Regions from separate parts of the Enterobacter cloacae complex sp. HYC042_NIDB genome, predicted to be linked through region 1. Evidence: predicted binding sites of a transcription regulator. Region 1 holds the regulator's gene; each other region holds the start of a gene.
What was found. Region 1 encodes PurR, which represses purine synthesis genes. Its sites were predicted from a motif close to CANGCAAACGTTTGCNTG; they were not measured.

Region 2: a site for PurR is predicted at 8,040-8,057, ahead of pyrD (quinone-dependent dihydroorotate dehydrogenase). Genes of this name have one in related genera too.
Region 3: a site for PurR is predicted at 1,237-1,254, ahead of purM (phosphoribosylformylglycinamidine cyclo-ligase). Genes of this name have one in related genera too.

What each region holds. Positions count from the first base shown of each region.
Region 1 covers NZ_CP109650.1:2,220,364-2,230,226, forward strand. Annotated here, with positions in the region: gene OKF39_RS10660 (FAD-NAD(P)-binding protein) at 1-1,341, opposite strand, end outside; tRNA gene OKF39_RS10665 (tRNA-Val) at 1,460-1,536, opposite strand; tRNA gene OKF39_RS10670 (tRNA-Val) at 1,541-1,617, opposite strand; gene mdtK (MdtK family multidrug efflux MATE transporter) at 1,771-3,144, opposite strand; gene OKF39_RS10680 (riboflavin synthase) at 3,370-4,011, shown strand; gene cfa (cyclopropane fatty acyl phospholipid synthase) at 4,043-5,191, opposite strand; gene punC (purine nucleoside transporter PunC) at 5,489-6,679, opposite strand; gene punR (DNA-binding transcriptional activator PunR) at 6,794-7,705, shown strand; gene purR (HTH-type transcriptional repressor PurR) at 7,723-8,748, opposite strand; gene cydH (cytochrome bd-I oxidase subunit CydH) at 9,046-9,135, shown strand; gene OKF39_RS10710 (MFS transporter) at 9,299-9,863, shown strand, end outside.
Region 2 covers NZ_CP109650.1:1,869,203-1,879,065, forward strand. Annotated here, with positions in the region: gene pncB (nicotinate phosphoribosyltransferase) at 1-744, opposite strand, end outside; gene pepN (aminopeptidase N) at 999-3,611, shown strand; gene ssuB (aliphatic sulfonates ABC transporter ATP-binding protein) at 3,663-4,433, opposite strand; gene ssuC (aliphatic sulfonate ABC transporter permease SsuC) at 4,430-5,221, opposite strand; gene ssuD (FMNH2-dependent alkanesulfonate monooxygenase) at 5,231-6,376, opposite strand; gene OKF39_RS08855 (sulfonate ABC transporter substrate-binding protein) at 6,373-7,335, opposite strand; gene ssuE (NADPH-dependent FMN reductase) at 7,328-7,903, opposite strand; gene pyrD (quinone-dependent dihydroorotate dehydrogenase) at 8,153-9,163, shown strand; gene zapC (cell division protein ZapC) at 9,329-9,863, shown strand, end outside.
Region 3 covers NZ_CP109650.1:3,632,420-3,642,282, forward strand. Annotated here, with positions in the region: gene OKF39_RS17385 (6-phospho-beta-glucosidase) at 1-1,048, opposite strand, end outside; gene purM (phosphoribosylformylglycinamidine cyclo-ligase) at 1,315-2,352, shown strand; gene purN (phosphoribosylglycinamide formyltransferase) at 2,349-2,990, shown strand; gene ppk1 (polyphosphate kinase 1) at 3,174-5,234, shown strand; gene ppx (exopolyphosphatase) at 5,238-6,776, shown strand; gene OKF39_RS17410 (EAL domain-containing protein) at 6,781-9,021, opposite strand; gene OKF39_RS17415 (YfgG family protein) at 9,393-9,563, shown strand; gene OKF39_RS17420 (LysR family transcriptional regulator) at 9,560-9,863, opposite strand, start outside.

The DNA.
Region 1 (9,863 bases):
GTCCTTTGTTTTGAGCGGCTTTTGTCCGCGCGCGTCAATAAACACGTCGAAACGATAAACGCTCTCTTTGGTGGTAATTACCGTCCGATCGCTGCCAGCATCGAGCGTGTAATCATCGCCGAGCGCCGCCACGCTAATGATGCCGGCCTCGCGAAGCGCAAGCAGCCTGCGGATAGACTGCGGCGGAATGGCGGCATAGTTGTCGATAAACACGCGGGCGAGGCCCTGCTTAAAGCGCTCTCTGTCCTCTTCGTTGAGGTGGGGCACAATCTCCTGAACCACCTCATGCAGTCGAAGGACGGTATAGCGCCAGGCCACGGTGCGCCGTTCGCGTTTGTTGCGTTCAACCTCACTGAGGTTCTCTTCCGCCCAGGTAAAGGGCCCGTGCCGTTTACGGTCCTCAAACCATGCCTCACGAAGGCTGTCGGCATCCTGGTTACGCAGAGAAATTTTCTCGCACCACGCTGGGTCAGCGAGCTCGAGCTCTTTCACCATCAGGGAAAATATGCGGTCAAGCAGACCGTCCGATCCTTTGGCTATCTCGTGTTCAACCCCGAATTCGGTCAATACCGACAGCGGTTCGTAAGGGATTGGACAGTAAAAATCGGCTTCCGGCAGAATGCCCGTGCGGGACATCAGCGTAATGTTTAACCCTTCACTGCCCTTGTCGAGGAGGAATTTACCGTCACGAAACTCACCGTGCTGCATTACCACCGCCATAGCCGCGTCCAGACCGCTCAACGACGTTCCCATAATGCCCACGCGACAAGGGGGAATGCTGGCGTCCATCAACCCCGACCACGGGCTGGGGAAGAACGTGCGCGTGGCTTCCTCCTCATCTGGCCAGACGTGGCCGGTGGCGATAACCGCCAGGTCGAACCGATCGGGCAAAGTGGTGTCGTTGACGGAAAGCGTTACGCCGGTTGTCGAGGGGATGATGTCCGTTACCTTCGCGGATTCATGGACCGTAACCTGGAACCCCAGCTTTTTTGCCTCTTTCACGATTGAACGCAAGCTGTCGCGAAAATACTCTCCCAACAGGAGTCTGGGCAGGAACTGCCGGTCATGCAGGCTGGCTTTATCAACCTTAAAGCGCGCCAGATGGGCGTCGCTCTGTTCCTTGAGCCAGTCGAGGTAGGTCATAAAAATGGGCGGAATTTCTATGCTCGCAATGTTCGCCAGCATCAGCCGGGAATTATCGTCGTCGTTATAGGGCATGCCCACGCCGGCTTCATCGGCCTGTTCGAAGACGGATACGGAGAGCGGGGTGCTGTTATTAAGCAGATGATAAAAGGTGTAAATCCCTGTGGGGCCGGAGCCGATAATCGCGATATTCTTCATTGACGCGCTTCCTGTATTTATTCCATAAGAAAAGCGTAGCAGGAGAATAATGATGAAAATAAGCGATTAAGAAAATTCAGGGTAAAAGGAGAGAATTTGCACCATTTCAGGACTGAAATGGTGCGTCCGAGTGGACTCGAACCACCGACCCCCACCATGTCAAGGTGGTGCTCTAACCAACTGAGCTACGGACGCAGAATGGTGCGTTCAATTGGACTCGAACCAACGACCCCCACCATGTCAAGGTGGTGCTCTAACCAACTGAGCTATGAACGCAACGTGTTGTCGGTGACAACGGGGACGAATATTAGCGGCACAGCATCAAGGAGGCAAGAGGGAAAACGCATTTTTCTCTCTGATTTCACGCGATTGCTTCATTACCGCGCAAAGTGAAGAGAAAGTAGCCGCCAGCTGGCGGCTACTGCGTAGTTAACGCGCAGCGCGCTGCAAAATTACCGTTGACGGCTGGCGCTGCAGGAAGCGCATGCGCATCATCATCATGATCGCCGCCGACGTCAGTCCGATGATAAAGCCCATCCAGAATCCGGCTGGCCCCATGCGATCAACGACCAGATCGGTCAGCGCCAACACGTAGCCAGTAGGCAGACCCAGCACCCAGTAGGCGATAAAGGTAATAAAGAAGATCGAACGCGTGTCTTTATATCCGCGCAATACGCCGCTGCCAATCACCTGGATGGAGTCAGAAATCTGATACACCGCAGCCAACAGCATCAGGTGCGAAGCCAGCGCCACCACGTCCGGGTTGTCGTTATAGAGCAGGGCGATCTGCTCGCGCAGCGCCACCGTAAACAGCGCCGTACAGATGGCCATGCAAACACCGACGCCCAGCCCGGTGCGCGCCGCCGTTTGCGCATCCAGGGTGGAGCCCTGTCCCAGGCGGAAGCCGACACGAATCGTCACCGCCGCCGCCAGCGACATCGGCAGGACGAACATCAGGGAGCTGAAGTTGAGCGCGATCTGGTGTCCGGCCACGTTAATAATCCCCAGCGGGGAGACCAGCAGGGCAACCACGGCAAAGAGCGTCACCTCAAAGAACAGGGCCAGCGCAATCGGCAAGCCTAGCTGCACCAGGCGCGTCATGATGCTCCAGTCCGGCGTGCTGAATCTGTTCTCGTTACGAATATCGCGCATTGAACGGGCGCGTTTCACATAAGCGATCATACTGAAGAACATTACCCAGTAAACCGCAGCCGTCGCCACGCCACAGCCGACGCCGCCCAGCTCCGGCATGCCGAAATGGCCGTAGATAAAGATGTAGTTCACCGGAATATTCACCAGCAGGCCGATAAAACCCATCACCATGCCGGGCTTGGTTTTCGCCAGCCCTTCACACTGGTTACGGGCGACCTGGAAAAAGAGGTAGCCGGGCGCACCCCAGAGCAGGGCGCGCAGATAGCCCACGGCTTTGTCTGCCAGCGCCGGGTCAATATTATGCATGGCGCGGATGATATGACCCGCGTTCCAGAGCACGACCATAATCAGCACGGAGACAAACCCTGCCAGCCAGAAACCCTGACGGACCTGATGGGCAATACGCTCGCGACGACCCGAGCCATTAAGCTGAGCGATAACCGGGGTGAGGGCGAGCAGCAGACCGTGGCCGAACAGGATGGCCGGCAGCCAGATTGACGTGCCGATAGCAACGGCCGCCATATCGGTGGCGCTGTAGCCACCCGCCATTACCGTATCCACAAATCCCATTGCGGTCTGGGCCACCTGCGCGACGATCACTGGTATAGCCAGTGCCAATAGCTGGCGCGCTTCATTCATGTACTTCTGCACGTGAACACCTTTATTTTGTAGTTATATGAGAGACTAAAAAAGCCGCCGAAACGGGCAGCAAGAAGAAAATGCAGGGGGGTGCCAGCTATTGTAGCGGGCTTTAGCTATTTATCTAGTGAAAAAATCGCCAGAAAATGCGCTCCGCTGGCAACCTGTTTTTCCAACTGTTATTGTGGTGGGATTAAACGGTGTCACCACCGTCCGGAAAAAACAGGAGTTGTAAGCATGTTTACTGGTATTGTGCAGGGCACCGCCAAAGTGGTGTCCATTGATGAAAAACCTAATTTTCGTACTCATGTTGTAGAGCTGCCGGAATATATGCTCGACGGCATCGAAACCGGCGCCTCGGTTGCCCATAACGGCTGCTGCCTGACCGTCACCGAAATTAATGGCAACCAGATTAGCTTTGATTTAATGAAAGAGACGCTGCGTATTACCAACCTGGGCGAGCTGGTGGTGGGGGACACCGTCAACGTTGAGCGCGCGGCGAAGTTCAGCGACGAGATTGGCGGCCATCTGATGTCCGGGCACATCATGACCACCGCCGAAGTGGCGAAAATCGTCACATCAGAAAATAACCGTCAAATCTGGTTTAAAGTGCAGGACCCGTCATTAATGAAATACATCCTCTATAAAGGGTTTATTGGCATTGATGGGATTAGTCTGACGGTGGGAGAAGTTACTCCGACGCGTTTTTGCGTGCATTTAATTCCCGAGACGCTGCAGCGCACCACGCTGGGTTCGAAAAAACTGGGGCATCGCGTGAATATCGAAATCGATCCGCAAACCCAGGCGGTTGTAGATACCGTTGAGCGCGTGCTGGCCGCAAAAGAAGCCGCAATAATTAAAGCTGTAGAAGAAGAATAAAAAATAACCCCGGCTGGCCGGGGTTATTTTTCTAGCGTGCGACCCGCAAGCCGTGTTCAATCCCACGGCTAAAAACAACCTGCCAGAGCTGAATATCTCGCGCGCGAAACGCTCCCGCGCAGGCATTCAGATAATAGCTAAACATCCGCTTGAATCGTTCAGAATAGTTGTCCGCAATTTCAGGCCAGGCTTCCTGAAAACGTGCATGCCACGCCATTAACGTGGTGTCGTAATCCGCGCCGAAGTTATGCCAGTCTTCCATCACGAAATGGGATTCGCTGGCGTTGGCAATCTGGCGTACGGACGGTAAACAGCCATTCGGAAAGATGTATTTGTTGATCCACGGGTCAACGTTATTGTCGGTCCGCTTAGAGCCGATGGTGTGCAGCAGGAAAATACCGTCCGGTTTCAGATTACGGTCCACCACCTCGAAATAGGTGTCGTAATTTTTCGGCCCGACGTGCTCGAACATGCCCACGGAAACGACCCGGTCAAACTGTTCGTTCAGGTCCCGGTAATCCTGCAGGCGGATATCCACATCAAGCCCCAGGCACCGCTCCTGCGCCATTTTTTGCTGTTCAGCGGAAATGGTGACGCCGACCACGCTGACGCCGTAGTGCTTCGCCATAAAATACGCCAGCCCGCCCCAGCCGCAGCCAATATCCAGCACGCGCATACCGGGCTGCAACTGCAATTTCTCGCTAATCAGGCGCAGCTTGGCCTGCTGAGCCTCTTCAAGCGTCGACGCCTCTTTCCAGTAGGCGCAGGAGTATTGCATGAAGGGGTCCAGCATGCGGCTGAACAGATCGTTGCCGAGATCGTAATGCTCTTTGCCGACGATCCAGGCACGCTTTTTACTTTGCAGGTTAAAGAGACGGGCAGAGGCGACACGCAGGGTGTCTTTAAGATTACGGGGGAGCTGTTTTTCCAGACCAGCACGCAGCACGCTGGCGAAAAAAGTATCCAGCCGTTCGCATTCCCACCAGCCGTCCATATAGCTTTCCCCCAGGCCTAGCGACCCCTCGCGCAACACGCGTTTAAAAAAATCGGGATGTTTAACCTGAGGATCCGATGGGGATGATCCGTTGATAGTGATGCCTGCCCGACCTAACAGTTCACTGACGATCCGGGACCAGTTATCGTCCGGAACGCTGACTTCTTCTATACACGATGAACTCATAGCTTCTCCATCACCCTACTGTGATCAGAACCTTAAAACAGCGTAGACGCTTTTTTGGTTTGTGAGAAATCTCACGGTAAATACCGCGAGGCTAGTATCCGACGTAGAACAGAGGAAGGGAGATAACCCTTGCCGAAATGCCTTCCATGGTAAAACGGGAGCACTCCGGCTCCCGTTAACACATAATATTTATCGTATTTAATCGAACCAAATTTAGTATAGGCCTCAAAATTTGGTGATTCAATAGAAAATTCTTAGCAACCTAATCACTGAAAATTAACATAGTTTCTGGCGCGATTAGGCATGCGAGGTTTCTACCTGCGTGCTCTCATCCTGAGCGGAAGCCTGCATGCGATAGCCTATGACGGCCAGCGCAACGGTAGCCAGCATCACGCTGGTTGTCGTCAGCAGCGGCGTGGCGATCAGCGCGGAGACCACCAGGCTTGCCAGGAAGCACAGCCCCAGCTGCAGGGTGTTCTGCAGCGCAGCCGCGCGGCCTGTCGCCTGCGGGAACGGACGCAGCGCCTGCGCCACAACGATAGGGTAGATCGCCCCGTTCGCTATGGCCATCACGCAGAATGGAATCAATATTTCGGCCAGACCCGCGCCCGGAATAAACCCTACGGCCCAGGTGCCGATGACGCTCAGCGCATAGAGCACCAGCAGCCACGGCAACATCTGCTGGCCTTCCCATTTTTGCAGCGCCGCGCGACAGCCGTACCCGCCCACCAGGAACGCGATGGTCTGCGGAACGTAGCTCAGGCCAATGGCCGCCGGGCTATAGCCCATATCGTGCAGAATAAACGGCGAGCCGGTCAGCCACGCGAAGAAGCTCGCCGAGCAGGCGGCATAGATCAGAACGTTGCCGCGATACGCTTTCGCGCTCAGCAGGGAGGTGAAGGTAATCGGCTTCGCGTCTGCGTGCGCCTCTTTTTTATGCGCGGGCTTGAGGGCGAACGCCGGCAGCATCAGCACCAGCGTGATGGCAAACAGTGTGGCAAAGATGGCCTGCCAGTCAAAGTGCGCGAGGATCCAGCTTCCCAGCAGCGGGGCGAGGGCCGGTGAGAGCCCTACCAGCGGCATGATGGTGGCGAAAATACGGTTAGTGCGGTTCGCCGGATAGTAATCGGTGACCAGCGCCTGCCAGGTCACGGCCGCGGCACAGACGCCGACCGCCTGAACAAACCGCAGCACCAGCAGCCAGGTGGCATCGCGCACCCATAGCATCCCCAGGCAGCCCACGGCAAAAATGGCCAGCCCCAGCAGCAGCACCGGTTTACGCCCAAAGCGATCCGAAAGCGGTCCCCAGAGCAGCTGCGCGAAGGCAAAACCGGCCAGGAACAGGCTCAGGCTGGCGCTGATGGCGGCAGCAGGGGTTTGCAAATCTTCCTGCATGGCGGCAAACGCCGGCAGGTACATATCGGTGGCCAAAAAGCCCAGCACGCTTAAGCCGCCGAGCCAGACTAAAAAACCTTTCCTGGGTTGCACTGTTTTATTCTCCTGAGGAGGCAGGTATATGTTGGCGCTGAGTGTAGGGAGTGCAAAGCCGCTTGTGAAACGCTAATATTTGGCGGGTGCATTCAAATTTTTTGCAGGCAGAAAATGTGGTCCGATTATTCTCTTGAAGTGGTCGATGCTGTCGCGCGTAACGGCAGCTTTAGCGGAGCGGCGCAGGAGTTGCACCGCGTCCCTTCGGCCATCAGCTATACGGTGCGACAGCTTGAGGAGTGGTTGGCGGTACCGCTGTTTGAACGGCGGCATCGTGATGTTGAATTAACGCCCGCAGGGGCGTGGTTTTTGAAGGAAGGGCGTTCTGTTATCAAAAAAATGCAGATCACCCGCGAGCAGTGTCAGCAGATCGCGAACGGCTGGCGGGGCCACCTTTCCATTGCGGTGGATAACATCGTTAAGCCCGAGCGCACCCGGCAGATGATTGTCGATTTTTATCGGCATTTCTCAGACGTAGAACTGCGGGTCTCGCAGGAGGTGTTTAACGGCGTCTGGGATGCGCTGGCGGACGGCAGGGTAGAGATGGCGATTGGCGCGACCCAGGCGATCCCGGTCGGGGGACGTTACGCCTTTCGCGATATGGGGATGCTGAGCTGGAAATGCGTGGTGGCAAGCGATCATCCGCTGGCGGCGACGGAAGGGCCGCTGAGCGACGATACGCTGCGCAGCTGGCCGTCGCTGGTGCTGGAAGATACCTCCCGCTCGCTGCCGAAGCGAATTACCTGGCTGCTGGACAACCAGCGGCGGGTTGTCGCCCCTGACTGGGGATCGTCGGCGACGTGCCTCAGCGCCGGGCTCTGCGTAGGCATGGTGCCCGCCCATTTTGCACGTCCGCGAATCGACACCGGTGAGTGGGTTGAGCTAACGCTGGAGAATCCGTTCCCGGATGCGGCCTGCTGCCTCACCTGGCAACAAAATGATGTCTCGCCGGCGATGGCCTGGCTGCTGGACTATCTGGGGGACAGCGAAACGCTTAACCGGGAGTGGCTGCGGGAGCCAGACTGACTGGCTCCGCAATGAAATTAACGACGGTAGTCGCGGAACGGGCCATCCGCAACGGAACGGCGTTCGATGAGGCGAGGGTGAACTTCAATGGACTGTGACTCTTCACGCTTGTTGACGATCCTGTCCAGCAGCATATTGAAGGCCGTTTCACCCAGTGAATCTTTCGGCTGGTGAATGGTGGTTAACGCTGGCGTGAAGAAGCGCGCGTTGCGCACGTTGTCATACCCGATCACGGAGATGTCCTGCGGTACGCGCAGACCCAGCTCGTCGGCCGCACAGAGGGCGCCCATCGCCATGATATCGCCCCCGCAGAAAACGGCGGTTGGACGGTGAGGCTGGGAGACGATCTGCTGCATCGCGCGGTAGCCTGATTCCGGCTCAAAGTCGCCCTGCACGATCCAGTTTTCCGGCACGGTGATTAGCGCTTCTTCCATCGCTTTCATAAAACCGGCCAGGCGGCCCGCGCCGGTGTTGCGTTCCAGCGGACCCGGGATCACGCCAATCTCGCGGTGGCCGCGTTCGATCAGATAACGGCCCGCCATGTAACCGCCTTCAAAGGCGTTATCGATAACGGAGTCGGTGAAGTCGGCGCGCGCTTCGCCCCAGTCCATCACCACCATAGGGATATGGCGATACTCTTCCAGCATCGACAGCACGGATTCCGGGTACTCTGAACACATTACCAGCAGGCCGTCCACGCGCTTTTGCGCCATCATCGACAGGTAGGCGCGCTGTTTTTCAATGCTGTTCCAGGCGTTGCCGAGAATCAGGGTATAGCCTTTCTGGAAGCAGTTTTTTTCTACCGCTTCAATGATCTCGGCAAAATAGGCCGCTTCGCTGCTGGTCGCCAGCAGACCAATAGACTTGGTGTGATTAACCTTGAGGCTGCGCGCAACCGCGCTCGGCGAGTAGTGCAGCTCTTTGATCGCTGCCCAGACGGCGTTGCGCGTCTCTTCCGCCACAAAACGGGTTTTGTTAATTACATGTGATACGGTTGTAGTGGAAACGTTTGCGCGTTTTGCTACGTCTTTAATTGTTGCCATTAAATGTCACTCCAGACCATATCCTAAACTCCTGAAAAACTTGAAGGTAAACGTTTGCCTTCTCTCACCCTTATCACGCAATTTTGAATTGCGGCACGCCGGGAAAACGACACGGGACGTCAGGAGGGGGTCAATGGCCGGTACGCTAATAAATTTAGCGTGGAATTTTGGCCTATCTTGATGAAAAGGGGAAGAGGTAAAGTGTTTATCAGCTTAAATCCAGGAAGATTTTTGACGTAAACTGTGCAAAAATGAGCAAGCTCACTTTTCGTGGGGGGATTAAAAGGAGAAAAATTGATGAGTTCCGATCTGAAGTTTTCGCTGTTCACCACCGTTATTGTGCTGGCGCTGATTGTGGCGGCTGGCCTGACGGCTGCGCTGCATTGATTTACGCGGGGGGAGAGCCTTCTCCCTCCCGAACGCTCCGATTGTTACTTCTCTGGCAAAAATCTTTTGCCATTTTGTTAACTTCTCATTTTTTGTGATTGATGTCATGCTTTCCGCTTCTTTGTTCTGTGTCACCACATGACACGGCATCCGGAGTTGACGCATGAAAATCAATTTTCCCCTGCTGGCCCTGGCGATTGGCGCTTTTGGGATTGGCACCACTGAATTCTCCCCGATGGGGTTACTGCCCGTTATCGCCCGGGGCGTGGACGTCTCGATCCCGGCCGCCGGGATGTTAATCAGCGCCTACGCTATCGGCGTGATGGTGGGAGCGCCGCTGATGACGCTTCTGCTTTCGCACCGTGCGCGTCGCAATGCGCTGATTTTCCTGATGGCGATTTTCACCCTGGGCAACGTGCTTTCGGCCATTTCGCCGGATTACACCACTCTGATGCTGTCGCGCATTCTGACCAGCCTCAACCACGGTGCCTTCTTTGGTCTGGGCTCAGTCGTGGCCGCAAGCGTGGTGCCAAAACACAAGCAGGCCAGCGCCGTGGCGACCATGTTTATGGGGCTGACCATCGCTAACATCGGCGGTGTTCCTGCGGCAACCTGGCTGGGCGAGGTCATTGGCTGGCGGATGTCCTTCCTGGCGACGGCCGGACTGGGCGTGGTCGCGATGGTGGCGTTATTCTTCTCCCTGCCAAAAGGCAGTGCGGGTGAACGCC
Region 2 (9,863 bases), 350 kb from region 1:
GTACTCTTCAAGCCACGCAGCCAGCGCCGCACGCTGGCTGTTAGCCAGGTCCGGGCTAATTTGCTGATGCGCCTGGAACCACTCGTGCGCCTGAGTGCCCATTGGCGTCAGGTTGAGGCGACGCGCCAAATCGTAGTTGCTAGTACCCACGAACCACGGCTCCTGCTGCAGACGTTCAACGATAGCCTGCTGAACCTCGCGAGAGAAGCGGCGACGGGTACCGAAATCCATCAGGCGGAAGCGGGACATATCCAGCCCTTCGGTCAGCGTTGAGAATGCCTCAAGTTTGTTCTCCAGCGAGGCGACAGCCTGTTCGACGCCCGTTTCAGGCGAACGGTAGCGGTGAGCCAGCTCGCTGATGACGGCCAGAAGCGGCACTTCCCACATGATCACTTCCCGCCACGGACCTTCAAGACGAATATCCAGCTTGCCGTTTTCGTTGGTCACGGTGACCTGTTCAGGCTTATAGCGGAAGTCGCGCAGCCAGTTCAGATAGTCCGCTTTAAAGAAAGGCAGGCCAGAAAGCCACTGATATTCGTCATCGGTGAGCGCCAGATGCTGCATCGCATCGACCTGTTCACGAATGGAGTCTGCGTAGATACCGAGCAAGTCGTCACCACGGCAGCGGAATTCCGCCGCGACGTGAACGTCATAGTAATGGTGGAAAACGGCTTGCTGCATATGCAGTTTATACGCGTCGGTATCCAGCAACGTATGCAGAACCGGAGAAGCGAATTGAGTCATAGGTGCGCTGTAGCATCCTCTCACGGGAGCGTTTAGTACAATAAACAACTCCGGAGTATACCTTGTTTAGTGATTTATTGAACCCCGATCACAACATAAGCACACTTTATGGTCGAGAGCATTTCGTGCCCCGTGTTATACAAATGTAGCGAAAAAGGTGTTTAAGCCTGAAAAGATGAACATTCTGCATAGCGCGTTTTACGCAACAGGAATATATTGAAACGTTACTCGACAAACGATGCATAAGGTTTTCTATGACACAACAGCCACAAGCCAAATACCGCCACGACTACCGTGCGCCGGAATACCTGATTAGCGATATCGACCTGACTTTTGACCTGGATGCCACAAAAACCGTTGTGACGGCCGTAAGCCAGGTGACGCGCCACAGCGCGACTGCCGTACCGCTGCGTCTGGATGGCGAAGACCTGACGCTGGTCTCCCTGCACATTAACGATGAAGCCTGGTCAGATTATAAAGAAGAAGGCAACCAGCTGGTCATCGACAACCTGCCGGAACGCTTTACGCTGCGCATCGTGAATGAAATCAGCCCTGCCGCCAACACGGCGCTGGAAGGGCTCTACCAGTCAGGCGTGGCCCTGTGTACCCAGTGTGAAGCCGAAGGTTTCCGCCACATTACCTGGTACCTGGACCGCCCGGACGTGCTGGCGCGCTTTACCACCAAAATCATTGCCGATAAAACCCTCTATCCGTTCCTGCTCTCCAACGGTAACCGCGTGGGTGAGGGCGAGCTGGAAAATGGCCGTCACTGGGTGCAGTGGCAGGATCCGTTCCCGAAACCGTGCTACCTGTTTGCGCTGGTGGCGGGTGATTTCGACGTGCTGCGCGATACCTTCAAAACCCGCTCTGGCCGCGAAGTGGCGCTGGAGCTGTTCGTTGACCGCGGCAACCTTGACCGCGCGCCGTGGGCGATGACTTCACTCATTAACTCCATGAAGTGGGATGAAGAGCGTTTCGGCCTCGAATACGATCTCGACATCTATATGATCGTCGCCGTCGACTTCTTCAACATGGGCGCGATGGAGAATAAAGGCCTTAACATCTTTAACTCCAAGTACGTGCTGGCGCGTACCGATACCGCCACTGATAAAGACTACCTCGATATCGAACGCGTTATCGGCCACGAGTATTTCCATAACTGGACCGGTAACCGCGTCACCTGCCGCGACTGGTTCCAGCTGAGCCTGAAAGAGGGGCTGACCGTCTTCCGCGATCAGGAGTTCAGCTCCGATCTGGGCTCGCGGGCGGTCAACCGCATCAACAACGTGCGCACCATGCGCGGCCTGCAGTTTGCGGAAGATGCCAGCCCAATGGCGCACCCGATCCGTCCGGATAAAGTCATTGAGATGAATAACTTTTACACCCTGACGGTGTACGAGAAGGGCGCTGAAATTATCCGCATGATCCACACCCTGCTGGGTGAAGAGAATTTCCAGAAAGGGATGCAGCTTTACTTCGAACGTCACGACGGCAGCGCGGCTACCTGCGACGACTTCGTGCAGGCGATGGAAGACGCGTCCAACGTTGATCTTTCTCACTTCCGCCGCTGGTACAGCCAGGCCGGAACCCCGATTGTCACCGTTAAGGACGACTACAACCCGGAAACCGAGCAGTACACTCTGACCATCAGCCAGCGCACGCCGCCAACCGCCGAGCAGGAAGAAAAATATCCGCTGCACATTCCGTTCAGCATTGAGCTGTACGACAACGAAGGCAACGTCATCCCGCTGCAGAAGGGCGGCCACCCGGTGCACCACGTGCTGAACGTGACCCAGGCAGAGCAGACCTTTATCTTCGATAACGTCTACTTCCAGCCGGTGCCTGCGCTGCTGTGCGAGTTCTCCGCGCCGGTGAAGCTGGAGTACAAGTGGAGCGACCAGCAGCTGACGTTCCTGATGCGTCACGCCCGCAACGATTTCTCCCGCTGGGACGCGGCGCAGAGCCTGCTGGCAACCTACATCAAGCTTAACGTGAACCGCTACCAGCAGGGCCAGCCGCTGACGCTGCCGGTGCATGTGGCAGACGCGTTCCGCGCTATCCTGCTGGACGAGAAGATTGACCCGGCGCTGGCGGCTGAAATTCTGACGCTGCCGTCCGCGACTGAAATTGTGGAGCTGTTCGACATCATCGACCCGATTGCCATCGTGGCGGTGCGCGAAGCGCTGACCCGCACGCTGGCGACCGAACTGGCGGATGAATTCCTGGCGCTCTACAACGCTAACAAGCTTGACGCGTATCGCGTGGAGCACGCGGATATCGGCAAGCGTACCCTGCGTAATACCTGCCTGCGCTATCTTGCGTTTGGTGAGGCCGAACTGGCGAACATGCTGGTGAGCAAGCAGTATCACGAAGCGGATAACATGACTGATGCGCTCGCGGCCCTGGCAGCAAGCGTTGCCGCTGAACTGCCGTGCCGCGATGCGCTGATGCAGGAGTATGACGACAAGTGGCACCAGGATGGTCTGGTGATGGACAAGTGGTTTATTCTGCAGGCGACCAGCCCGGCGGCCGATGCGCTTAGCAAGGTTCGCAGCCTGCTTAAGCACCGTTCGTTCACCATGAGCAACCCGAACCGCGTTCGCTCGCTGATTGGCGCATTTGCCAGCAGTAACCCGGCCGCGTTCCACGCCGAAGACGGCAGCGGTTACCAGTTTATGGTGGAAATGCTGACCGAGCTGAACAGCCGTAACCCGCAGGTTGCATCACGTCTGATTGAGCCGCTGATCCGCCTGAAACGCTATGATGCGCAGCGTCAGGCGAAGATGCGCGCCGCGCTTGAGCAACTGAAAGGGCTGGAAAATCTGTCTGGCGATCTGTACGAGAAGATTGCTAAGGCGCTGGCCTGATAGAAAGCTTAACCCTCCCTCTCCCTGTGGGAGAGGGCCGGGGTGAGGGCATCAGGCATTAGCCTTAGCCCGTTCTAACTCGGTACCCCCGCGCTTCATCACTCGATCCAGCACTTCCGCCTCCAGCTCCGCCAGTCTCGCCGAGCCCACGCGACGAGGGCGCGGGATGTCCACCGTCAGATCCAAACCGATTTTCCCGTTTTCTATAAGCAATACCCGGTCCGCCATCGCCACGGCTTCGCTGACGTCATGCGTCACCAGCAGTACCGTAAAGCCGTGCGCCTGCCAGAGGGATTCAATCAGATCCTGCATTTCTATCCGCGTCAGGGCATCAAGAGCGCCGAGCGGCTCATCAAGCAGCAGCAGGCCGGGACGGTGAATCAACGCTCGCGCCAGCGCCACGCGCTGCTTCTGGCCGCCCGACAGCGCCGCAGGCCATTCACCTGCACGGTTTTCCAGCCCGACGGCGGCCAGCGCCTGACGGGCTTCATCCCGCCAGCTGCCTTTGAGCCCCAGCCCGACGTTATCAATCACCGTTTTCCACGGCAGCAGGCGCGCGTCCTGAAACATCATGCGCGTATCGTCCTGAATATTGGCCAGCGGCGTGGTTCCTGCCAGAATCTCTCCACCGTTGGGGGCCTCCAGCCCGGCTAAAAGACGCAGGAGTGTGCTTTTTCCGCCGCCGCTGCGCCCGACTACAGCCACAAACTGGCCGGCGGGAATGTGCAGATCCAGCCCGTTAAGGATAGTGTTTTCGCCGTAGCGTTTGGTTACGCCGTTCAGCAGCAGCGGCATGCCCTGATTTAGTCGTGCGGTATTCATGCTTTCGCCTCCTGAAGGGTATAGGCCGGGTTCCAGCGCAGCCAGCTGCGCTCCAGCCACTGTGCGCTGACGTCGGCGAGTTTGCCGAGCAGTGCATACAGAATGATGGCGACCACCACCACGTCCGTTTGCAGGAATTCGCGGGCGTTCATCGCCAGGTAGCCAATACCGGAGTTGGCTGAGATGGTTTCCGCCACAATCAGCGTCAGCCACATCAGGCCGAGCGCAAAGCGCACCCCGACCATAATGGAGGGCAGGGCGCCCGGCAGAATCACGTGAGCAAAGAGGGAAAAACCCGATAAGCCGTAGCTGCGCGCCATCTCCACCAGACCGCGATCGATATTGCGGATGCCGTGCCAGGTGTTGATGTATATCGGGAACAGCGTGCCCAGCGCCACGAGGAAGATTTTGGCGCTCTCATCGATCCCAAACCACAAAATGACCAGCGGGATCAGCGCCAGATGCGGCACGTTGCGCAGCATCTGGATGGAGGTATCCAGCAGCCTTTCCCCCCAGCGTGAAAGGCCGCTGATCAGACCCAGCACCAGACCGATGCTGCCGCCGATGGAAAACCCAATCACCGCGCGCCAGGAGCTGATCGCCAGATGTTGCCACAGCTCTCCGCTGACGCTCAGCGACCAGAACGCTTCGATAACGCCCTCCGGAGAGGGCAAAATGCGGCTCGACAGCCAGCCGGTGGTCGACGCGAGCTGCCAGAGCGCCACGATGCCGACGGGCAAAAACCACGGGGCGGCGCGCAGCAGCCATTTTTGTGAGGTGGCAGACATGGTCACTCCTTAGCTCTGTGCGGCTTTGCGCGGAATAAACTCGTTTGCCACGGCTTCGCCCTGCAGCTGGAGCCGCTGCGGCTGCGGAATTTCCGGAACGGCGACATCCAGATGCGGGAATAACAGCTCGCCCACCCTGTAGGCCTCTTCCAGGTGCGGATAGCCGGAGAGAATAAAGCTGTCGATGCCCAGGTCAGCGTATTCATTAATACGTGCAGCCACGGTTGGCCCGTCGCCGACCAGCGCCGTGCCCGCGCCGCCGCGTACCAGACCCACGCCCGCCCACAGGTTCGGGCTGATTTCCAGATTCTCGCGCTTGCCGTTGTGCAGAGAGGCCATGCGGTGCTGCCCGACGGAGTCGGTTTTGGCAAACGCAGCCTGCGCCTTCGCAATGGTCTCATCGTCCAGATGGGAGATCAGACGGTCTGCCGCCTGCCAGGCTTCTTCATTGGTTTCGCGCACAATCACGTGCAGGCGAATCCCGAAGCGCACTTTGCGGCCATGGGCGGCGGCTTTGGCGCGGACCTGGGCAATTTTCTCTTTCACCAGCTCGGGCGGCTCGCCCCAGGTCAGATAGAGATCGACCTGCTCGGCGGCCAGATCCTGGGCCACATCCGACGATCCGCCAAAATAGAGCGGAGGGCGCGGCTGCTGCACCGGCGGGAAGTAGAGCTTTGCGTCGCGAACGTGAATATGCTTACCTTCAAAGGTGACGGTTTCGCCTTCCAGCAGGCGTCGCCAGACGCGGGTAAATTCGGCGGAGGCTTCATAGCGCTCGGTATGGTCGAGGAACACGCCGTCACCCGCCAGCTCCTGCGGATCGCTGCCCGTCACCAGGTTAAACAGAGCGCGGCCGTTGGAGAGCCTGTCCAGCGTTGCTGCCTGACGCGCCGCCACGGTGGGTGAAACGACGCTCGGGCGCAATGCAACCAGGAATTTAAGGCGCTGGGTGACCGGGATCATCGACGCGGCCACCAGCCAGGCATCCTCGCACGAGCGTCCGGTCGGGATCAGCACGCCGGTAAAACCGATTCGGTCCGCTGCCTGGGCAATCTGCTGAAGATAGCCATGGTCAACCGGGCGCGAGCCCTCTTCTGTACCAAGATAGTGTCCATCACCGTGGGTGGGTAAAAACCAGAAAAGATTCAGACTCATGATTTAGCTCCTTCTTTGCCAGCGGGCTGCCAGATGCGTTCGCGAATATCGACCTGTTTTGGTACCAGGCGGTTTTGATAGAAGAGGTCAGCAGTCTGTTGCTGAAGCGCGGCGACGTGTGCGTCGACAGGCGTAATGGTGGTGGGCGGACGGTGACTGAGGTAGCTCGCGATCACCGGCTCAGGTAAGCCCATGGTTTTTGCCAGCAGGGTGATGCTCGCCTGACGCTGGCTCTGGGTCAGGGCATCTGCCTGCGTAAAGGTATCCAGTACGCCCTGAATAAACGCGCCGTTTTTTTCGGCGTAAGGGCGTGAGGCGAGGTAGAACGAACCGGTTTGCTTCAGCGTGGTACCGTCTTTCAGCACCCGTACGCCACCCTGCAGTAATGCCGCGGAGTAGTAAGGATCCCAGATAGCCCAGGCATCAACGTTCTTCTGCTGGAACGCGGCGCGCGCGTCGGCGGGCGTCAGGTAAACGGGCTGAATGTCGGTGAACTTGAGCCCGGCTTCCTGTAAGGCGCGCAGCAACAGGTTGTGCGAGCTGGAACCTTTCTGGAAAGCGACCTTACGCCCTTTAAGGTCGGAGACGCTTTTAATGTCACTGTTTTCAGGTACTAGGATGACTTCGGCTTTCGGCTTAGCGGGTTCTACACCGACGTATACCAGGTCTGCCCCGGCAGCCTGAGCGAAAATAGGCGGGATGTCGCCCGTACTGCCCAGATCGATACTGCCGACGTTCAGGGCTTCAAGCATCTGCGGCCCTGCCGGGAACTCCACCCATGAGAATTTGGTGTCCGGGAAGCGTTTTTCCAGCAGCTGGTGGCTTTTTGCCAGCACCATACTGACGCTGCCTTTTTGGTAGCCAATCCGTAAACTGTCCGGTGCGGTTTCTGCGGCATGTGCCAGCGCGGTAAACGCCATCAGGCCAGCCAGTCCGAGGCGGGTTAAGGTTTTAAACATGTGCGACTCCCTGCGGCGGATTAAAAGAAGGAACCTGGATATCCCGGCGATGCAGCGCGTGCCAGAAAGTTTCCAGCGAGGCATCAAGGCGCGTTTGCAGATTCGGCGTGAAGTGCGGCTTATGCTGGTAGTCAATGACCTGCGAATCATCCGCGAAAACGCCGTGAAGGATCTCCTGCGCCTTCAGGGCGTACAGCACCGGCTTCAGGGCGTAATCTACCGCCAGTAAATGGGCCACCGTGCCGCCCGTTGCCAGCGGCAGAACTACTTTGCCGTCCAGTGCGCGCTCGGGGAGAAGATCGAGCAGCGTTTTCAGCGCGCCCGAAAAAGAGGCTTTATAAATCGGGGTCGCAACGATGAGGCCGTCCGCTTCCTTGAGCTGCTCAGTGAGGGTTTTCAGCGCGGGGCTGTCGAAGCGGGCATACAGCAAATCTTCAGGTTCGAAGTTATGCAGATTCCAGTGGCACACTTCCACGTCCAGGGCATTGAGCTTGTCGCGGGCATATTCCAGCAGGGCGCTGGAACGCGAAGGGAATCGTGGACTTCCGGCCAGGGTAATAACGCGCATACTTCCTCCTTATAACTAATTGTTTGCTTTTGTCTAACATTCATAACAATTTTCAGGAGTGTGACACCGCGCGGTTATTCCACTAAATGATTTATCCGCAATTAAACTGCGAAAAACTGCATAAGAAAGAGAGTGGGAGGTAAACGATTGCGTTTTACGCCGATTTTTTTGCCACAGGTCAATTCCCTTTCGTGACGGGATCGCCCATAATCCCCTCCCGGTTTGCACACCGGGAATCCAGGAGAGTTCATGTACTACCCCTTCGTTCGTAAAGCCCTTTTCCAGCTCGACCCCGAGCGCGCTCATGAATTTACATTCCAGCAATTACGTCGTATTACAGGAACGCCTCTGGCGGCACTGGTGCGTCAAAACGTGCCGGAAAAGCCTGTGCAGTGCATGGGGCTGACCTTTAAAAATCCGCTGGGTCTGGCGGCCGGTCTGGACAAAAATGGCGAGTGCATTGATGCCCTGGGCGCGATGGGCTTTGGCTCCATCGAAATTGGTACCGTCACGCCGCGCCCGCAGCCGGGAAATGACAAGCCGCGCCTGTTCCGCCTGGTCGAAGCCGAAGGGTTGATCAACCGCATGGGCTTTAATAACCTCGGCGTTGATCATCTGGTAGAGAACGTGAAGAAAGCCCATTTTGATGGGGTGTTAGGCATCAATATTGGCAAAAATAAAGATACGCCGGTTGAGCAGGGTAAAGATGACTACCTGATTTGTATGGAAAAAGTCTACGCCTATGCCGGGTATATCGCGGTGAATATTTCCTCGCCCAATACCCCGGGGCTGCGCTCCTTACAATATGGCGAAGCGCTGGACGATCTTCTGAGTGCCATTAAAAATAAACAAAATGAACTCCAGGCGATCCACCATAAATATGTTCCGGTCGCGGTGAAGATCGCGCCGGATCTTTCTGTCGAAGAATTGATCCAGGTTGCCGACAGTTTGGTTCGCCATAATATTGACGGGGTGATTGCAACGAATACCACGCTCGATCGTTCGCTCGTTCAGGGAATGAAAAACTGTGACGAAGCGGGTGGGTTAAGTGGCCGTCCGGTACAATTAAAAAGCACCGAAATTATTCGCGCGCTGTCTGCGGAATTAAAAGGCCGTTTACCGATTATTGGCGTCGGCGGTATCGACTCGGTGATTGCTGCGCGCGAGAAGATGGCGGCCGGTGCGTCACTGGTGCAAATCTATTCCGGCTTTATTTTTAAAGGCCCGCCTTTGATTAAAGAAATCGTTACGCATATCTAATCTTTTTTCTTAATCAGACAACCAGGGCTTTATTTCCAGCCCTGGTTGTTTTATATTCCGTCACTGTTGCTTATTTAGACATTATCGTCTTTTATTACTAGTGTTATAAACGAAGCGGCGAACAGGACATTTTTAGTACAGGACGTTTGGGGACGGGAGAGACACATGCGAATTAAACCTGACGATAACTGGCGCTGGTATTTTTGCGACGAGCATGACCGTATGATGCTCGATTTAGCCAATGGCATGTTGTTTCGTTCTCGTTTTGCCCGCCGAATGTTAACCCCGGACGCGTTTTCTCCATCGGGCTTTTGCGTTGACGATGCGGCGCTTTATTTCTCCTTTGAAGAAAAATGCCGCGACCTGATGCTCTCTAAAGAGCAGCGTGCCGAACTGGTATTAAATGCGCTGGTGGCTATCCGTTTCCTGAAACCGCAAATGCCGAAAAGCTGGCATTTCCTGCCTCACGGCATGGAATGGACGCCAGCAACGGGCGATGCGGCCAGCGTTAACCTGAGCGATACCGCCGAAGAGGTGAGCCTGTTAGTGGTTGAGCCGGGCGAAAATGCCGCACTCTGTCTGCTGGCGCAGCCCGGCGTGACGATTGCCGGGCGCGTAATGCAGTTAGGTGATGCGATCAAAGTCATGAATGACAGGCTGAAGCCACAGCTGCGCGTCGATGCCTTCAGCCTCGAACAAG
Region 3 (9,863 bases), 1.4 Mb from region 1:
TCTGCCAGCCCCAGTCGGATTTCTGCACGTACGGGTTGGAGACCAGGCTCTTGCTCTCGTCGTAGTCCAGCGCCGGGTTATCTGCCGTCGCTTTGGTGGCGAAAGACATGTAGTAGCTGAACCCGATGTAATCCACGCAGCCCTGCTTCAGCGCGGCTTTATCTTCTTCGGTGATATCCAGCGCGAAGCCGCGACGCTCGAAGTAGTTGAGCAGATGCTGCGGATATTTGCCGCGCACGTGAACGTCGGTAAACCAGTAGCGACGGTGCATGGCGTTCATCGCCATCATCATGTCGTCCGGCGCACAGGTCAGCGGGTAGATGGGGCACATGGCAATCATGCAGCCGATCTGCAGCGACGGGTTAATCTCGCGGCCCGCCTTCACCGCCAGGGCGCTGGCCACCAGTTCGTAGTGCGCCGCCTGGAACATCACCGGCTCGCGGTCTTCACCAGGCGCGTACTTCAGCCCGGAGTTGGTAAATGGCGCAAAGTCTTCGTGGAAGTTAGCCTGGTTGTTGATCTCGTTAAAGGTCATCCAGTACTTCACCTTGTGCTGGTAACGCTCAAAAACGACCTTTGCAAAACGCACGAAGAAGTCGATCAGCTTACGGTTGCGCCAGCCGCCGTATTCCGTCACCAGGTGGAACGGCATCTCAAAGTGGGAAAGCGTGATAACCGGTTCAATGCCATACTTCAGGCATTCGTCGAACAGATCGTCATAGAATTTCAGGCCCGCCTCGTTCGGCTCCAGCTCGTCGCCTTTCGGGAAGATACGCGTCCAGGCGATGGAGGTACGGAAGCATTTGAACCCCATCTCGGCAAAGAGTTTGATGTCTTCTTTATAACGGTGGTAGAAATCGATAGCCTCATGGTTAGGGTAGTTTTTCCCCTCCAGCACGCCGTTGGTGATTTCACGCGGCACGCCGTGGGCGCCCGCGGTCATGACATCGGCAACACTTACGCCCTTACCGCCCTCTTTCCAGCCGCCCTCAAGCTGGTGCGCCGCAACGGCCCCACCCCACAGAAAATCTGCTTTGAATCCTGACATTCGCTTTCCCTCATTCTGCGTTATTTTCTGCAAAAACAATTACAGAAACCGGTTTCAGTTCGATGATGTGCAAAGGGGATATTCGTTGCAAGCAGATCGCCGAAACCGGTTTCATTTTCGTGAACGGAGTCAAGTTTGGCTGCATTTACGGGCTATACAGAAAAAAAGATCCCCACGTCCAGAATAGGCTCGCAAACGTTTGCCTGGACTGTTAGAATTGCGCCGATTTTTCTTACTAGCTATGCAATCGCGTGGGGATTTAAGCCGTGACCAACAAAACTTCTCTCAGCTACAAAGATGCCGGTGTTGATATTGACGCAGGTAATGCGCTGGTTGACCGAATCAAAGGTGTGGTGAAGAAAACCCGCCGCCCGGAAGTGATGGGTGGTCTGGGTGGATTCGGCGCACTGTGCGCGCTGCCGCAAAAATATCGTGAACCTGTTCTGGTCTCGGGTACTGACGGCGTAGGCACCAAGCTGCGCCTGGCGATGGATTTAAAACGTCACGACACGATCGGTATCGATCTGGTTGCGATGTGTGTGAACGACCTGGTGGTTCAGGGCGCAGAGCCGCTGTTCTTCCTCGATTACTACGCGACCGGCAAACTGGATGTGGATACCGCAGCCAGCGTCATTAACGGTATCGCCGAAGGCTGTCTGCAGTCCGGCTGTGCGCTGGTGGGCGGTGAAACCGCTGAAATGCCGGGCATGTACCACGGCGAAGATTATGACGTCGCGGGCTTCTGCGTCGGCGTAGTAGAAAAATCAGAAATTATCGACGGCAGCAAAGTGGCCGATGGCGATGTGCTGATCGCGCTGGCCTCCAGCGGCCCGCACTCTAACGGCTACTCTCTGGTGCGTAAAATCCTCGAAGTAAGCGGCTGCGATCCGCTGACCACCGAGCTGGACGGTAAACCGCTGGCCGACCACCTGCTGGCCCCAACCCGCATCTACGTGAAAAACGTGCTGGAGCTTATCGAGAACGTTGACGTTCACGCTATTGCTCACCTGACCGGCGGCGGCTTCTGGGAAAACATCCCGCGCGTGCTGCCGGACAACACCCAGGCGGTAATTGACGAATCCTCATGGCAGTGGCCAGCCGTCTTTAACTGGCTGCAGACTGCAGGCAACGTCAGCTCTCACGAAATGTACCGCACCTTTAACTGCGGCGTGGGCATGGTTATCGCCCTGCCGGCAAGCGAAGCGGATAAAGCGGTTAAGCTGCTGACCGAGAAAGGTGAAAACGCGTGGAAAATCGGTACGATTAAAGCCTCCGATTCCGAACAGCGTGTGGTCATTGAATGAAAAACATCGTGGTGCTCATTTCCGGCAACGGAAGCAATTTGCAGGCCATCATAGACGCCTGCAAACAGAAGAAAATCAATGGCACCATTCGGGCAGTTTTCAGCAACAAGGCCGACGCGTTCGGCCTTGAGCGCGCGCGGGAAGCGAACATTCCCGCTCACGCGCTGGAAGCCAGCCAGTTCGCCGGACGTGAAGCCTTTGACCGCGAGCTGGTGCAGGAGATTGACGCCTACGCGCCTGACCTCGTGGTGCTGGCGGGCTATATGCGTATTCTGAGCCCGGCCTTCGTCGAACACTACGCCGGTCGACTGCTGAATATTCACCCTTCCCTGCTGCCAAAATATCCCGGCCTGCATACCCATCGTCAGGTGCTGGAAAACGGTGACGAGGAGCACGGTACCTCCGTCCATTTCGTGACCGACGAGCTGGACGGTGGCCCGGTGATCCTGCAGGCGAAAGTCCCGGTCTTTGACGGCGACAACGAAGACGACGTGACCGAACGCGTGCAGACGCAGGAGCACGCCATTTACCCGCTGGTGGTAAGCTGGTTTGTCGACGGGCGTCTCGAAATGCGCGACGGCGCAGCCTGGCTGGACGGCGTGAAGTTGCCCCCGCAGGGTTATGCGACCGAAGAGTAGTTTGCTATGTCGGGTGGCGCTTCGCTTACCCGATATTCCCTCCCCCAACCCGCTAAATTCCTCAACAAAAAAAATAACTGTCATACTTTTCTGGCACTGTTGGACATATCGTGGAAATGCTCGCCATAATAAGGACGAGACGGATTTACCACGTCCTGTGATTGAACTGGAGTGTGAGCTGTAATGGGTCAGGAAAAGTTATATATCGAGAAAGAGCTAAGCTGGTTAGCATTTAACGAACGTGTACTCCAGGAAGCGGCAGACAAAAGTAACCCGCTGATCGAACGCATGCGTTTTTTAGGCATTTATTCCAACAACCTGGATGAGTTCTACAAGGTTCGCTTTGCCGAGCTGAAAAGACGCATCATCATCAGCGAAGAACAGGGCTTAAACTCGCACTCGCGGCATCTGCTGGGCAAAATCCAGTCCCGCGTGCTGAAAGCCGATCAGGAATTTGACGGCCTGTATAACGAACTGCTGCTGGAGATGGCGCGCAATCAAATCTTCCTGATTAACGAACGTCAGCTTTCCGTTAACCAACAAAACTGGCTGCGCCACTACTTTAAACAGTACCTGCGCCAGCACATTACCCCGATTCTCATCAACCGCGAAACCGATCTGGTGCAGTTCCTGAAGGATGACTACACCTACCTGGCGGTGGAAATTATTCGCGGTGAATCCATCCGTTATGCCCTGCTGGAGATCCCGTCCGACAAGGTGCCGCGCTTCGTGAACCTGCCGCCGGAAACCCCGCGCAGACGCAAGCCGATGATCCTGCTGGATAACATCCTGCGCTACTGCCTGGACGACATTTTCAAAGGCTTCTTCGATTACGATGCGTTAAACGCCTACTCAATGAAGATGACCCGTGACGCCGAATATGACCTGGTGCACGAGATGGAAGCCAGCCTGATGGAGCTGATGTCCTCCAGCCTGAAACAGCGCCTGACGGCCGAGCCGGTGCGCTTTGTCTATCAGCGCGACATGCCGGACGCCATGGTGGAGATGCTGCGCGAGAAGCTGACCATTTCGCGCTATGACTCCATCGTGCCGGGTGGCCGTTATCACAACTTTAAAGACTTCATTGGCTTCCCGAACGTTGGCAAAGCCAATCTGGTGAACAAACCGCTGCCGCGCCTGCGTCATATCTGGTTCGATAAGTTCCGCAACGGATTCGACGCCATCCGCGAGCGCGACGTGCTGCTCTACTACCCGTACCACACCTTTGAACACGTGCTGGAGCTGCTGCGTCAGGCCTCGTTCGACCCGAACGTGCTGGCGATCAAAATCAACATCTACCGCGTGGCGAAAGATTCTCGCATCATCGACGCGATGATCCATGCCGCACACAACGGCAAAAAAGTCACCGTGGTGGTTGAGCTGCAGGCGCGCTTCGACGAAGAGGCGAACATTCACTGGGCGCGCCGCCTGACGGAAGCGGGCGTGCACGTGATCTTCTCCGCGCCGGGTCTGAAAATTCACGCCAAACTGTTCCTGATCTCGCGTAAAGAGGGTGATGACGTGGTGCGCTATGCCCACATCGGCACCGGGAACTTTAACGAAAAAACCGCGCGGATTTATACCGACTACTCGCTCTTAACCGCTGACGCCCGCATTACCAACGAAGTGCGCCGGGTCTTTAACTTTATCGAAAACCCGTACCGTCCGGTGAGCTTCGACTATCTGCTGGTCTCACCGCAGAACTCGCGCCGCCTGCTGTACGATATGATCGATAAAGAGATCGCCAATGCCCAGAAAGGCTTGTCGTCAGGCATCACGCTGAAGCTTAACAATCTGGTCGATAAAGGGCTGGTGGACAGGCTGTATGCGGCGTCCAGCTCCGGTGTGCCGGTTAACCTGCTGATCCGCGGCATGTGCTCGCTTATTCCGGAACTGGAAGGCATCAGCGACAATATTCGCGTTATCAGCATCGTTGACCGCTACCTTGAGCACGATCGGGTCTATATTTTCGATAATGCGGGCGATAAACAGGTCTATCTCTCTTCGGCAGACTGGATGACGCGCAATATTGACTATCGAATTGAAGTCGCGACGCCGCTGCTGGATCCGCGTCTGAAACAGCGTATCCTCGACATTATCGAGATCCTGTTCAGCGATACGGTGAAGGCGCGCTATATCGACAAAGAACTCAGTAACCGCTACGTACCGCGCGGCAACCGCCGTAAAGTGCGGTCACAGCTGGCGATTTACGACTATATCAAATCACTCGAGCAACCCGATTAACCTATGCCGATAAATGATAAGACCCCACGCCCGCAGGAATACGCCGCGGTCGATCTTGGCTCTAACAGTTTTCACATGGTCATCGCCCGTGAGGTTGATGGCGCGCTGCAGATCATCGGTCGTCTGAAGCAGCGCGTACACCTGGCGGATGGGCTTGATGAGCGCAGCATGCTCAGCGAAGAGGCGATGGAGCGCGGTTTAAACTGCCTGTCGCTGTTTGCCGAACGCCTGCAGGGCTTCTCGCCCTCCAGCGTTTGCATCGTGGGCACCCACACGCTGCGCCAGGCGCTGAACGCGCCGGAGTTCCTCAAGCGGGCCGAAAAAGTGATCCCCTACCCGATTGAGATCATCTCCGGTAACGAGGAGGCGCGTCTGATTTTCATGGGCGTTGAACATACCCAGCCGGAAAAAGGGCGCAAGCTGGTGATCGACATCGGCGGTGGTTCTACGGAGCTGGTGATCGGTGAAGACTTTGAGCCGCGCCTGGTGGAGAGCCGTCGCATGGGCTGCGTCAGCTTCGCGCAGATGTACTTCCCCGGCGGCACCATTACCCGTGAAAACTTCCAGCGGGCGAAAATGGCTGCGATCCAGAAGCTGGAGAATCTGGCCTGGCAGTACCGCATTCAGGGCTGGAACGTGGCGCTGGGCGCGTCGGGCACCATCAAGGCGGCGCATGAAGTGCTGCTGGCGATGGGTGAAAAAGACGGTTTTATCACGCCTGAACGTCTGACCCTGCTGACCGAAGAGGTGCTGAAGCATAAAAGTTTTGATGCCCTAAGCTTGCCGGGGCTTTCCGACGAGCGTAAGGCAGTCTTCGTGCCGGGCCTGGCTATTCTCTGCGGCGTGTTTGACGCCCTGGCGATTAAAGAGCTGCGCCTTTCCGACGGCGCTCTGCGTGAGGGGGTGCTGTATGAGATGGAGGGCCGCTTCCGCCATCAGGACATTCGCAGCCGCACCGCGCAAAGCCTGGCCAACCAGTACAACATCGACCGCGAGCAGGCGAAGCGCGTGCTGGAAACCACGGTGCAGATGTACGAGCAGTGGCAGGAGCAGAACCCCAAGCTGGCGCACCCGCAGCTTGCCGCGCTGCTGAAATGGGCCGCGATGCTGCACGAGGTGGGGCTGAACATCAACCACAGCGGGATGCACCGCCATTCAGCGTATATTCTGCAAAACAGCGATCTGCCCGGCTTCAACCAGGAGCAGCAAACCATGATGGCAACCCTGGTGCGCTATCACCGTAAAGCCATCAAGCTCGACGATCTGCCGCGCTTCACGCTGTTTAAGAAAAAGCAGTTCCTGCCGCTTATTCAGCTGCTGCGCCTGGGCGTGCTGCTGAACAATCAGCGTCAGGCCACCACCACACCGCCGACGCTGAAGCTGAAAACCGACGATCACCACTGGACGCTGAGCTTCCCGCACGACTGGTTCAGCCAGAACGCGCTGGTCCTGCTGGACCTGGAAAAAGAGCAGCAGTACTGGGAAGCGGTCACCGGCTGGATGCTCAAAATCGAGGAAGATAGCGCCGACGTCGCCGCGTAACGGCTCAGGCGTCCGCCGTGGACGCCTCTGCTTCCAGCAGTGACTCAAGCGGTGCCGGTCTGCCAATCAGATAGCCCTGCACATAATCAATGCCTAGCGCGTGCACCGCGCTACGTATCTCTTCGGTCTCGACATATTCCGCCACCACCAGCATCTTCTTCATGCGCGCCAGATGACAGATAGAGGCCACAATCTGGTAATCCAGACTGTTGTTGACGATATTGCGGATGAAATCGCCGTCGATTTTGAGAATGTCCGCATCCACGCTTTTCAGCCGCGCATAGCTCGCATAGCCGGTACCAAAATCATCGATCGCAATGCGTACCCCCATTTTCTGCAGCTGCCGCAGAATATGGAGCCCCTGCTCCGCGTTGCAGAAGGTGCTGCACTCCGTCACTTCAAAGATCAGCTGCCACGGCTCAATGGCATATTTCGCCAGCAGGCGACTCACCTCAAGCGGGAACTGCACCCGACACACCGTTGAAGGGGCCAGATTAATGGCAAAGCGCTGGCCGGGTAGCCTTTCGCGATGCGCGGCGAGGAAGCGCAGCGTATGCTCCAGCACCCACAAATCCACCCGCGAAGAGAGGCCAAACTCCTGGGCTATCGGCAGGAATTGTTCAGGGGAGATCAACAGCCCGTTTGCATCAGTCATCCGCAGCAAGACCTCATGATACCTATCGCCACGCAGGCCGCGTACGGGCTGAGCGAGCAGCGTGAATGCGTTGTTATCCAGCGCACGCTGCAGGCGACTCATCACCGCGACTTTATCCTTCAGGCTGCGCTGCAGATGGACGGCGCCGCGCTGCTGAAGATTTTCCGGGTGGTTAGAGGAGAGCGACAGATCGGCCACCACCCCCAGCTCACCCAGCACCAGATAGAGGTGGTTAACCGGCGAACGCACATAGCAGTAGCTCACCCCCACCTGCGGCTGCAGCGGCATGCCGTCCCAGACAAAGCGGAACTGCTTGATGTGCTCGTCCAGGGTCTCAATCCGCTGCTGGTGCGATTCGGCATTAAGGCGAACCGCCATGTCACAGCCCGTCAGGTGATAGACCTGCTCATTGGGCTGGAGCGTGCCGTTAACCCATTGCGCCAGCTGCTGTTTGTACTGAATGCGCAGTAACACGCCATAGTTACGGCCCAGAATTTCAAGCTCCGGAACGCGGAGTAAACAGAGCGCCGACCACGGGTTTTTTGCCAGATCTCGCGAAAGCGCCCGCAGTTTAGGCATATGCAGAACCGGGTCGAGCAGCGCCAGCCTGCGGGAGCGTTTGTTCACCGCCCGCTGCCGGGTCGCCAGCATCGACATGTAAATCACCACAAACGAGAAGACCAGATAGCTGGAAGAGGTGATTGCCAGCTGAATGTCGTACCCCTGGTTCACGGGGATATAGCGGTAAAAATAGTGAATAGACACCAGCAGTATCGGGATCCAGATAAGCGAAATCAGCTTATAGCCAAAGCGCATCGCCCCCCAGAGCATCACCGGCATCAGCAGCGACAGGGTGTAGTTAGTGGTGAAAATCGAACTGTTTTCATTCATCGGCAGCAGCAGGAGCGAAAGCAGCCCGGCAAGCGCAATGGCCCAAACCAGAAACTCAGCGCGCGTCACCTTTTTGTCTATCTGGGTACGGATCTGCGAGATGAGGCTTTTGAGATAGCGCGGATGACGAATCAGGCGGATCAGCAAATAACTTAACGGCACGCCCGTCAGACCGCTGACCAGCAAGGCCTGATAGTTGATCAGCGTGCGAATGTTGAGGGGGTTAAGCCCTGCCAGGCTCTGGCGACTCTCATACACGCCCAGATACACCGCAAACTGGAACAACAGCAGAAACAGCGTCGCGGGGCAGAAGGCCTGCCAGAAGATGCGCTGCGCCATCAGCCGTACGTCGCCGTACGCCGTCATATTGCGTCTGGGCGCAAACACCCGGTAGCCGCCCCAGCTAAGCACTATAGGGACAATAAAATGGAGCACGCCGGCGACGGTTTCAAACATCCCGACCGACGGATAATAGCGGATAAACAGCGACAACACGATCCCGGGAAGGGCTTCCAGACCAAAAAACATCATCAGCGAAAGCAAAAACGAGAGCGGTAAATAATAAAGTGCCGCTATCCCGTCGCCCAGGTGCGTGAACGTATTCGCCACGCTCAGTACGGGAAGTAAAACCACCGGTAAAATAAGCGGCAATACCCACCAGCGGTGTTGATTCTTTTTCAGGAAAGCAAAAATGTTCATAGATGCCCGGTTAAACCCCTTTTTCTCCAGAAGGAAAATAATGACAGGCATCCAACCTGACCTGGCGCAGCCCGGCGACGTGCGGGGCGAACGGTATGGAGGAGGGATTTTAAATATCAGGGCCGGGAATCCGTTGACATAAATCAAACTATTTTACGCAAATAAGCTTTGCACCGCTTTTTTTTGAAATAATTTTCTTCATATTATCAATATGGTAAATGCAAATATTAATTTCAATAACAATAATTAATGTAAACGTTGACGGTTATTTACACATGACGGAATTGACCCTCTCTTTCCGCTGTGCCTTAATATCCCCGTCGCCCAGAAGGGCATGCCCAGGAAAAAGAAGAGTGAGTCAGGCCACGCGTATGCGCAAACGACACCGTTTTAACACCCGGATGACCCGCATTATACTGCTCATCAGCTTTCTGTTTTTCTTTGGCCGCTTCGTTTACTCTTCCATCGGCGCCTGGTATCACCATCAGGACAAAATCCAGTCGCAGCAGTCCAGCCTGAACGTCGACGCCGCTGACCGCTAGCCCTGCGATGGGTTTTGCACCAGCCGAATAATCCCCGCGATCCCTTTGCTGAGGATCTTGTCCTGCCGCATCACGATGGCGAGCTGTCGCTGCAGCACGGGCGTGAGCGACATGACGCAGAGCCCTTCACGGTCAGCATCATGCTCAACCGCCATTCGCGGAACGATACTGTAGCCGAGCCCCACTCGAACCATACGCTTAATCGCCTCAATGCTGCCAAGCTGCATCACCGGCGCGATCGCTAACCCATTGGCCGCAAACCAGCCATCAATGAGCGCCCGGGTACCGCTGCCAGACTCA